Regions from separate parts of the Paenibacillus sp. JJ1683 genome, predicted to be linked through region 2. Evidence: riboswitches for the same ligand, from Rfam matches in the RefSeq annotation. Region 2 holds a riboswitch; each other region holds the start of a gene.
The links. Region 2 has a riboswitch for cyclic di-AMP ahead of ACUC6J_RS00535 (C40 family peptidase). Riboswitches for the same ligand answer to the same signal wherever they lie in the genome.
Positions count from the first base shown of each region.

Region 1: another riboswitch for cyclic di-AMP. It lies ahead of ACUC6J_RS13175 (3D domain-containing protein); the one in region 2 lies ahead of ACUC6J_RS00535 (C40 family peptidase).
Region 3: another riboswitch for cyclic di-AMP. It lies ahead of ACUC6J_RS00140 (3D domain-containing protein); the one in region 2 lies ahead of ACUC6J_RS00535 (C40 family peptidase).

Region 1 covers NZ_CM129820.1:3,107,373-3,109,640, forward strand. The annotation lists gene ACUC6J_RS13170 (polysaccharide deacetylase family protein) at 1-417, shown strand, start outside; gene ACUC6J_RS13175 (3D domain-containing protein) at 617-1,285, opposite strand; cyclic di-AMP (ydaO/yuaA leader) riboswitch at 1,292-1,461, opposite strand; gene ACUC6J_RS13180 (amino acid ABC transporter ATP-binding protein) at 1,705-2,268, opposite strand, start outside.
Region 2 covers NZ_CM129820.1:134,451-136,718, forward strand. The annotation lists gene ACUC6J_RS00530 (GNAT family N-acetyltransferase) at 1-249, opposite strand, end outside; gene ACUC6J_RS00535 (C40 family peptidase) at 552-1,052, opposite strand; cyclic di-AMP (ydaO/yuaA leader) riboswitch at 1,058-1,195, opposite strand; gene ACUC6J_RS00540 (hypothetical protein) at 1,472-2,268, opposite strand, start outside.
Region 3 covers NZ_CM129820.1:29,479-31,746, reverse strand. The annotation lists gene ACUC6J_RS00140 (3D domain-containing protein) at 41-1,189, opposite strand; cyclic di-AMP (ydaO/yuaA leader) riboswitch at 1,461-1,740, opposite strand; gene ACUC6J_RS00135 (TatD family hydrolase) at 1,941-2,268, opposite strand, start outside.

The DNA.
Region 1 (2,268 bases), 2.8 Mb from region 2:
CATTCCTATACTCATCCGGATTTCAGGAAGGCCACACCAGAACGCTTTCGCCACCAGATTACAAAAACAGAACGCATTTTAGAAGCCAGCGCAGGTTTTCGGCCCAGATTAATACGACCACCCTATGGTGAAATCACGGAGCCTCAAATTCAGTGGGCGCGTCGTCATGGGTACATGATCGTCAATTGGAATGTGGACTCTCTAGACTGGAAGGGATTAAGCAAAACACAGATTCAGCGTAACGTGATCCCGGCTACCAGACCTGGCTCCATTATTTTAATGCATGCAGGTGGAGGTCAAAGTTCCAACTTGCAAGGTACTGTCCAAGCTTTGCCGGGTCTAATCCACTCTTTAAAAGCTAAGGGCTACAAGTTTGTCACAGTCCCCCGGCTACTTCACACATCGGAACGAAAATAACAGTATGTCTAAGCCTCGTATATACCAACAACGTAAAAAGGCTGCCTTGACGAGCAGAGTGCTTCTGCTTGTAAGACAGCCTTTTTTAGCGATAAACGACCGTACTGATAAGAAGTCGTCCCAGTTATATGTTGTGTGCTATAATATTAAGTTTACATAATATATATTATGTTTAATGAAATCAAATATATGCACAATGCTATTTATCAATAACGTACAGTTTCACATTTTGGAAGCCGAAGTCGTTCACGAATGATTTGTTGCCAGGGATAAAGATATCAATCCGCTTTCCGGTAATAGCGCTGCCCTGATCACGGGCAACGGCTACAAAAGAATGGTCTGGCAAGCCGGGATGGGAATAGCCTGTAACTAGCACCTTTGTCCCCATAGGAATGACTTTCGGGTCTACTGCAATTGTACCCAGTTTAAGCGGATTACCGTAGTAATCGACTGCACCCCATTTGCCATTTTCATCAGCTGCGGCTGAATATGCTGTTGCTTTAACATCAACAACTTTACTGTAATTGAATGTTTTGCCCCATGCTTCAATTGTTGGCCTCTCATTCGCTGGTGCTTTCTCCGTAAGAAGCTGTGGTTTCGAATCCGAAGCCGCCTTCACACTTTTTTCGTCTGGCACTTTAATTTGTAGACCTGCATATATGTTGTTGGACGCAATATCCGGGTTAGCCTTCGTCAAGTCATCTACCGATACCCCATAACGTTGAGCAAGCAAAAAGAAAGTATCGCCTTCTTTGGCAGTATGAAGCGAAGCAGCATTTGCTACTCCAGCTGTCTGTGCCAATCCTGCAATCGCTGCGGCAAGCACCGCAAATTTCATGGTTTTTCCAATATGTTTTAAGTGTTTCAAAGATATGTACCTCCTCTGTTATGCCTGCGAAGTTAGCTGTCGGATTCGGACTCAGGAGAAGCCCTATGCTTGTGCAATTCACCCCTAGGCATATTCCACAACATCTATATGACGCATTGGAATAATTGCCGTTGTTACGTCCCCCGCACTTCCCATGGTTTGAGCCCAGCACCTGAGTAATTGTTATCATTGCTGCTGCCCCGGTAAGTTTTGGCTTACTGCATAATATCACAATTTTGTAACCTTATCTGCATGAAAATGTTGGGAACCTTGAACATCATACTATATCCATTACAATTTTGTCATCAAAAATCGGTTTTTTGTTACGAAAATATGGAGATATGGTGACAAAAGGAGAAAAGCCCTCCGTGAAATATCATCACGAGAGGGCTTTGTCAATAATTCATAAAAGCATTTTCTTACAGCACTTTAGCCAGAAAATCACGGGTACGATCATGGCTTGGAGTTCCGAAAACTTGCTCCGGCGTACCTTGCTCTATAATTTGACCGTTGTCCATAAAGATGATTCGGTCTCCTACCTCACGAGCAAAGCCCATTTCATGCGTCACGATCACCATCGTCATGCCGCCTTCAGCGAGCTTCTTCATCACATCCAGAACCTCTCCAACCATTTCAGGGTCCAGGGCAGAGGTAGGTTCATCAAACAGCATTACGTGCGGCTGCATGGCCAGAGCGCGTGCTATCGCTATACGTTGCTTTTGACCGCCAGATAACTGGTTCGGGTAGGTATTCTTTTTATCCTCAAGACCCACGGTCCGCAGGAGTTCCAACGCAATTTTCTCCGCTTCTTTCCCCGATTGCTTCTTCACCTGCGTTGGTGCAAGCGTCAGATTCTGCAGTATTGTTTTATGTGGAAACAGATTAAAATGCTGGAAAACCATCCCCATCTTCTCCCGAGTCGCATTAATATTATGACCACGGGCCGTAATCGGCTCACCCTCAAACAAGATTTCCCCTTCTGT
Region 2 (2,268 bases):
CAGCCGGGTCACACCGACCATAGGGAAATATTGAGCAAATCCCGTCAGCTCATTCTCTTCGTCCAGGACCGCAACATATTGCTCTTGGCGAAGCGTGGGACTTCCAAATTCGACTTCAAGTGCCTTCATTTGTTCCCAGGGAAGCCAGCCGTATATGTTGTAGGGGGGATCATAGCGCCACTCACAGATTTCAGCCGCTTGATGCTCGTCCATCGGTACGATCCGGTAGTTGGATATTGAGGCCGGCACTTTTTCATTCCTCCTTATGCAGGTACTTCAATCATTAACCACAGATTGTAGACAAGTTGTAGGAGAATGGCAAGCGTGTTTATTTCGTACCTAAGTCGGGTATACATTCAATAAGAAGGATTTACTGCTCATATGCTCCCCCAGCGGTGACGGTAAAACCGACGATGTTCGCTAAAATTGAAACCTTTTGAGGTGTCAGTTCGTCAGTAATGATAATCATTGCGATGTAGTGGACATAAAAAACCGCAATTCGATTCCGGCCAGAATCAAATTGCGGCTAGGGTTAGCTTGCTGTGCGGTAGTTATTCTACGTTGTCGTCATCAGGAATATCTGAAGCTACAGAATGGTAAGCGTCTGTGCTCATAATTCTTTTTGCACCGACATAACGGTTAGCGTAATAATTTTCGTTCAGTGAGCTAACTACTACACCACGTGAAGTCGAGGAGTGGGCGAATTTCCCTTCACCTACGAAGATACCTACATGGGAAACGCCTCTTCCTGTGGTGTTGAAGAACACCAGGTCGCCTGGTCTCATTTCATCGCGGGATACAGAAGAACCCATTTTGAATTGTGATCCAGATTGATGCGGCAGTTTAATTCCCAGTTTGTTGAATACATACATTGTGAAGCCGGAGCAATCGAATCCCTCGAGTGTAGTGCCTCCGCTTCTGTAGTTCGTTCCTTTGGCATCTTGGATGACCTGGTCCATCTTAGAGTCTGCAAATGCACTGCTGCCACCGAATGTAAAAGATGTAAAGGCAATGGCGAGACCCATGGCTGCGATCGTTAGCTTCTTCTTCAAAAAAAATATACCCCTTCCAATGCCTGCGAGGTTAGCTTAAGGATTCGGTAGAAGGTTCCCCTATGACCACTCTGTTGCGAGATCAATTCACCCAAACTGGTTCCCCCGCTTCCTAGGTGCCAGGAATTAGGCTTAACTTAAGATGTGCACCTTGGAGAGCAGTATTCACGACAACGATGTTTTTAAGATAAAGGTTACAATAAAGATTACAAAGTTGTTACTATCAGTTCACTGCGATTATTGTAACAAAGACAGCAGGCTTTGGCAAATGTTTCATCGCAAAAAGTTACAAAAAAAATCTGTTCCTAACGCTCCAGGAACAGATTCTGTTAACAGTATTCAGTTATGTGCTGTTTGCACGGGAAAGAAAAAAGTTTTTTCGACAGCTGAAAATACAGGAGAGAGCATATTGTGAGGGGTTAGCCTCTCCTGGAGATATCGATGTGCCATAGCCGATACTGTGAACTGATATGCCACAGCCTGACCAGACTGGTAACAAAATGATACGATTGCTGGAGAATCAGCGCCAACATACCCGTCCAAATCATCGCCACGGTGCCAAATAGACCGAAAACTAGCAACACACAAGTACCTAGCAACAGGGATACACCAACAGCCGGAAGAAGCTGGCGAAAGAAGGCGAGCAGGGACGATAGTATGGTGTGACCACTGACAGTGCCCAACTGCATATACAGGATGCACTGCCGAATGACCCAACCGTAAGCTATCCACCCCATGGCATAGGGCAACAAATGTAGCAGGTAAGAGGAAGATTGCAACGTTCCTACTACAATAGGATAGAGTCTCGGTACCACCCAAAAGGCGGGAAGCAGCAGCAAACCCAACTCGATGATGTAATACAATAGCGATGACATACCGTGGCGTTTCATCCCCTTGAAGAAGGACAGGCTTTGCGGTTCAGACGCATCGGTATGCAGGCTTTGATATATGCCAGCTCTAATGAAGGGAGTGATTAGTATGCGCAATACGGTCGCCCCTAGTAATATCCACAAGTACACATGTACTTCCCGGCTGTCCATCAAGGCGATCTGGCCCTCCATCCAAAACAAGGTCTTTCCCAGTTCGTTTTGGCTCTGATCAGGATAACGTAGCAGCAGCGGGATAACGGCAGACTGTACCAGCCTATAGAGAAATACTCCCCACAGCAGACGATACAGAAATAAAATGATAACGATATAAAAGCGTATGCGTACCA
Region 3 (2,268 bases), 100 kb from region 2:
GTTAATACTATCGCATTGTCCTCAACATACACAACCTGTTTTAGTTGATTTCCGGCTTTACAGGTCCGATAACATATACGGTTTTACCGTGCTTACGACCAAATTGGTTGGCCCGGCTCAAACTCTCATAATACACATCGATTTTGTGGCCTTTAATCGCGCCACCGGTATCCTCCGCACGGCGGAAGCCCACCCCTTCAATATACACCCACCACCCGATTGGAATTACACTCGGATCGACAGCGATGGTGCGTCCTTCCGTGACACGTGTGCCGGAGGCGGTACGTGTACCGATACCTGGCTCTTGTGCGGAATACGCCGTCATGGAGACGTTTTGTAAAACTTTTCTATAATTAAAATTAATACCTGCTTTACGGACAGCACTGCCCGAACTAACCTTTGTAGCCTTAACTGCATCTTTAGGGCCGATGGAAGCAGCTAGAACGACCGGTTTTTTCTTCGTTCCTACCGCAATTACCTTATCCACACGATTCTGTGCGACTTCCTTGTTGACCAGCTGTTTGGATACCAATTTTCCATCATGGTATACCTTTTGAACATGCTGGACTACCACACCCGATTTGCCACTTTGAATGACTCGATTATCGCCTTTATAGAGACTTGGATCTGCCGTTTTGATGACCTGATAAGGCACTTGTTTTTTCTGTTCGACCTGCTGTTTCTTCACACGGACGATTTTTATGTCCATGTTAGCTGAAACAGAGGCATCCAACGCAGGGTAAACTTTATCCGTTGATGATAATTTATAGCCCGAAGTGCGAATGGCACCCTCTACTGTATTTTCTGTTGTGTACAGCTTTTTCGTCTTATTGCCTGAGGATACTTTAACCTGATTGGCACGTTTGATGACTACGCGATCCCCATCCTGTACTGCTCCATTTAGCGGCATGGAAATTGTATCATGCGGCTGAAGTGAAATAGAATGCTCATTGAGCAAATCTTGGAGCTTGGATTCCCGGGTTTCTACCGCAGATGCCTTACCATCGATGACAAAAAAGACTTGTTTTTTTGATTGCGTGTACATCAGAATTGAAATCATAATCGTTAGTGCGATTAGAAAAATAGCAACCAAAGCAGCCTGGCGCACATTCTCTTGCTTCCAACGTAATACGTAAGACATGCTGGATGAGCGTGACTCATGGGTCTCCTCTTTTCGGAAAATGCCCATTTCCTCCGTCCTCCTTACATAGCCCGCCGTCTGGAGTAAGACATAGTTGATCGTTGACGTGACTATAACAGATTTTCTACAAGACAAGCCCGTACTGCGACTGTCCTGCACCATGTACCCGTCTTCGCGGCATGCTGTCCTCCCCTGTTTAACCACAGTATGATGACAGATTTTCTTTTATTCACAACAAAAAAAGCCAAAGAAAGAGACTAGAGAGCTCTTTCGTGGCTTCCAACATGTGTGAATATGCGGGAAAACTCATGCACGAGATGGCTTCTCTCTTGTTACGCTTACGGGGTTAGCTGTCGGGTTCGGACGTAGAGAGTCGCCCTAGCTTAGGTCAACCGCTCATGGCGGTCGCCTTCACATTCACCCCGAAGACCCAGAAAGAAATCGAAATACGGCTTCTCTACCTGTTCATCCCATTCGGGAAATGAATTTCGGTTGAGCCGGCTGCTGAAGAGACATTCTCTCTTGCACATACGCCGGACGTACTGTAAGCCATATCGGTTCCCCCGTTCCCTGCAAAAGGGACTCAGCGAGACTGGTTCATGAAATGATTTGTTGATGTTTACACTCAACAACAATTCACTGAAAAGATGATATCCTGTTTCCATGCATGTTGTAAAGCAGGTTTCAAGTACATTTTTTAAAATATTCGGTTAAAAAATTGTAATATTCTTGAGTTTCCTGCAACAAAATCATAATTAGCTCCGTCTATCTCTTTATTTTGATTGATTTCTTCGCTTTTTCACTGAATGTCAAATCGTTCCAAAGCATTTTGGGTCGTAATGGATACCAATTCCTCCACCGTAATTCCCTTAATTTGGGCGGCTGCCTCTGCCACCAATCTCACATGGGCCGACTCATTTCGCTTCCCGCGAAACGGATGAGGCGTCAAGTATGGTGCGTCCGTTTCAATCAGCAGACGATCCAGCGGAACCTGGGCCAGTACCTCTTTTGGCTGCTTGGCATTTTTGAACGTTATGGGCCCGCCAAAGGAAAGGTGAAAGCCCATATCCAGCACCATTTTAGCGGTCTCCCAGCTCCCAGAAAAGGAGTGCATGACTCCGCCAATC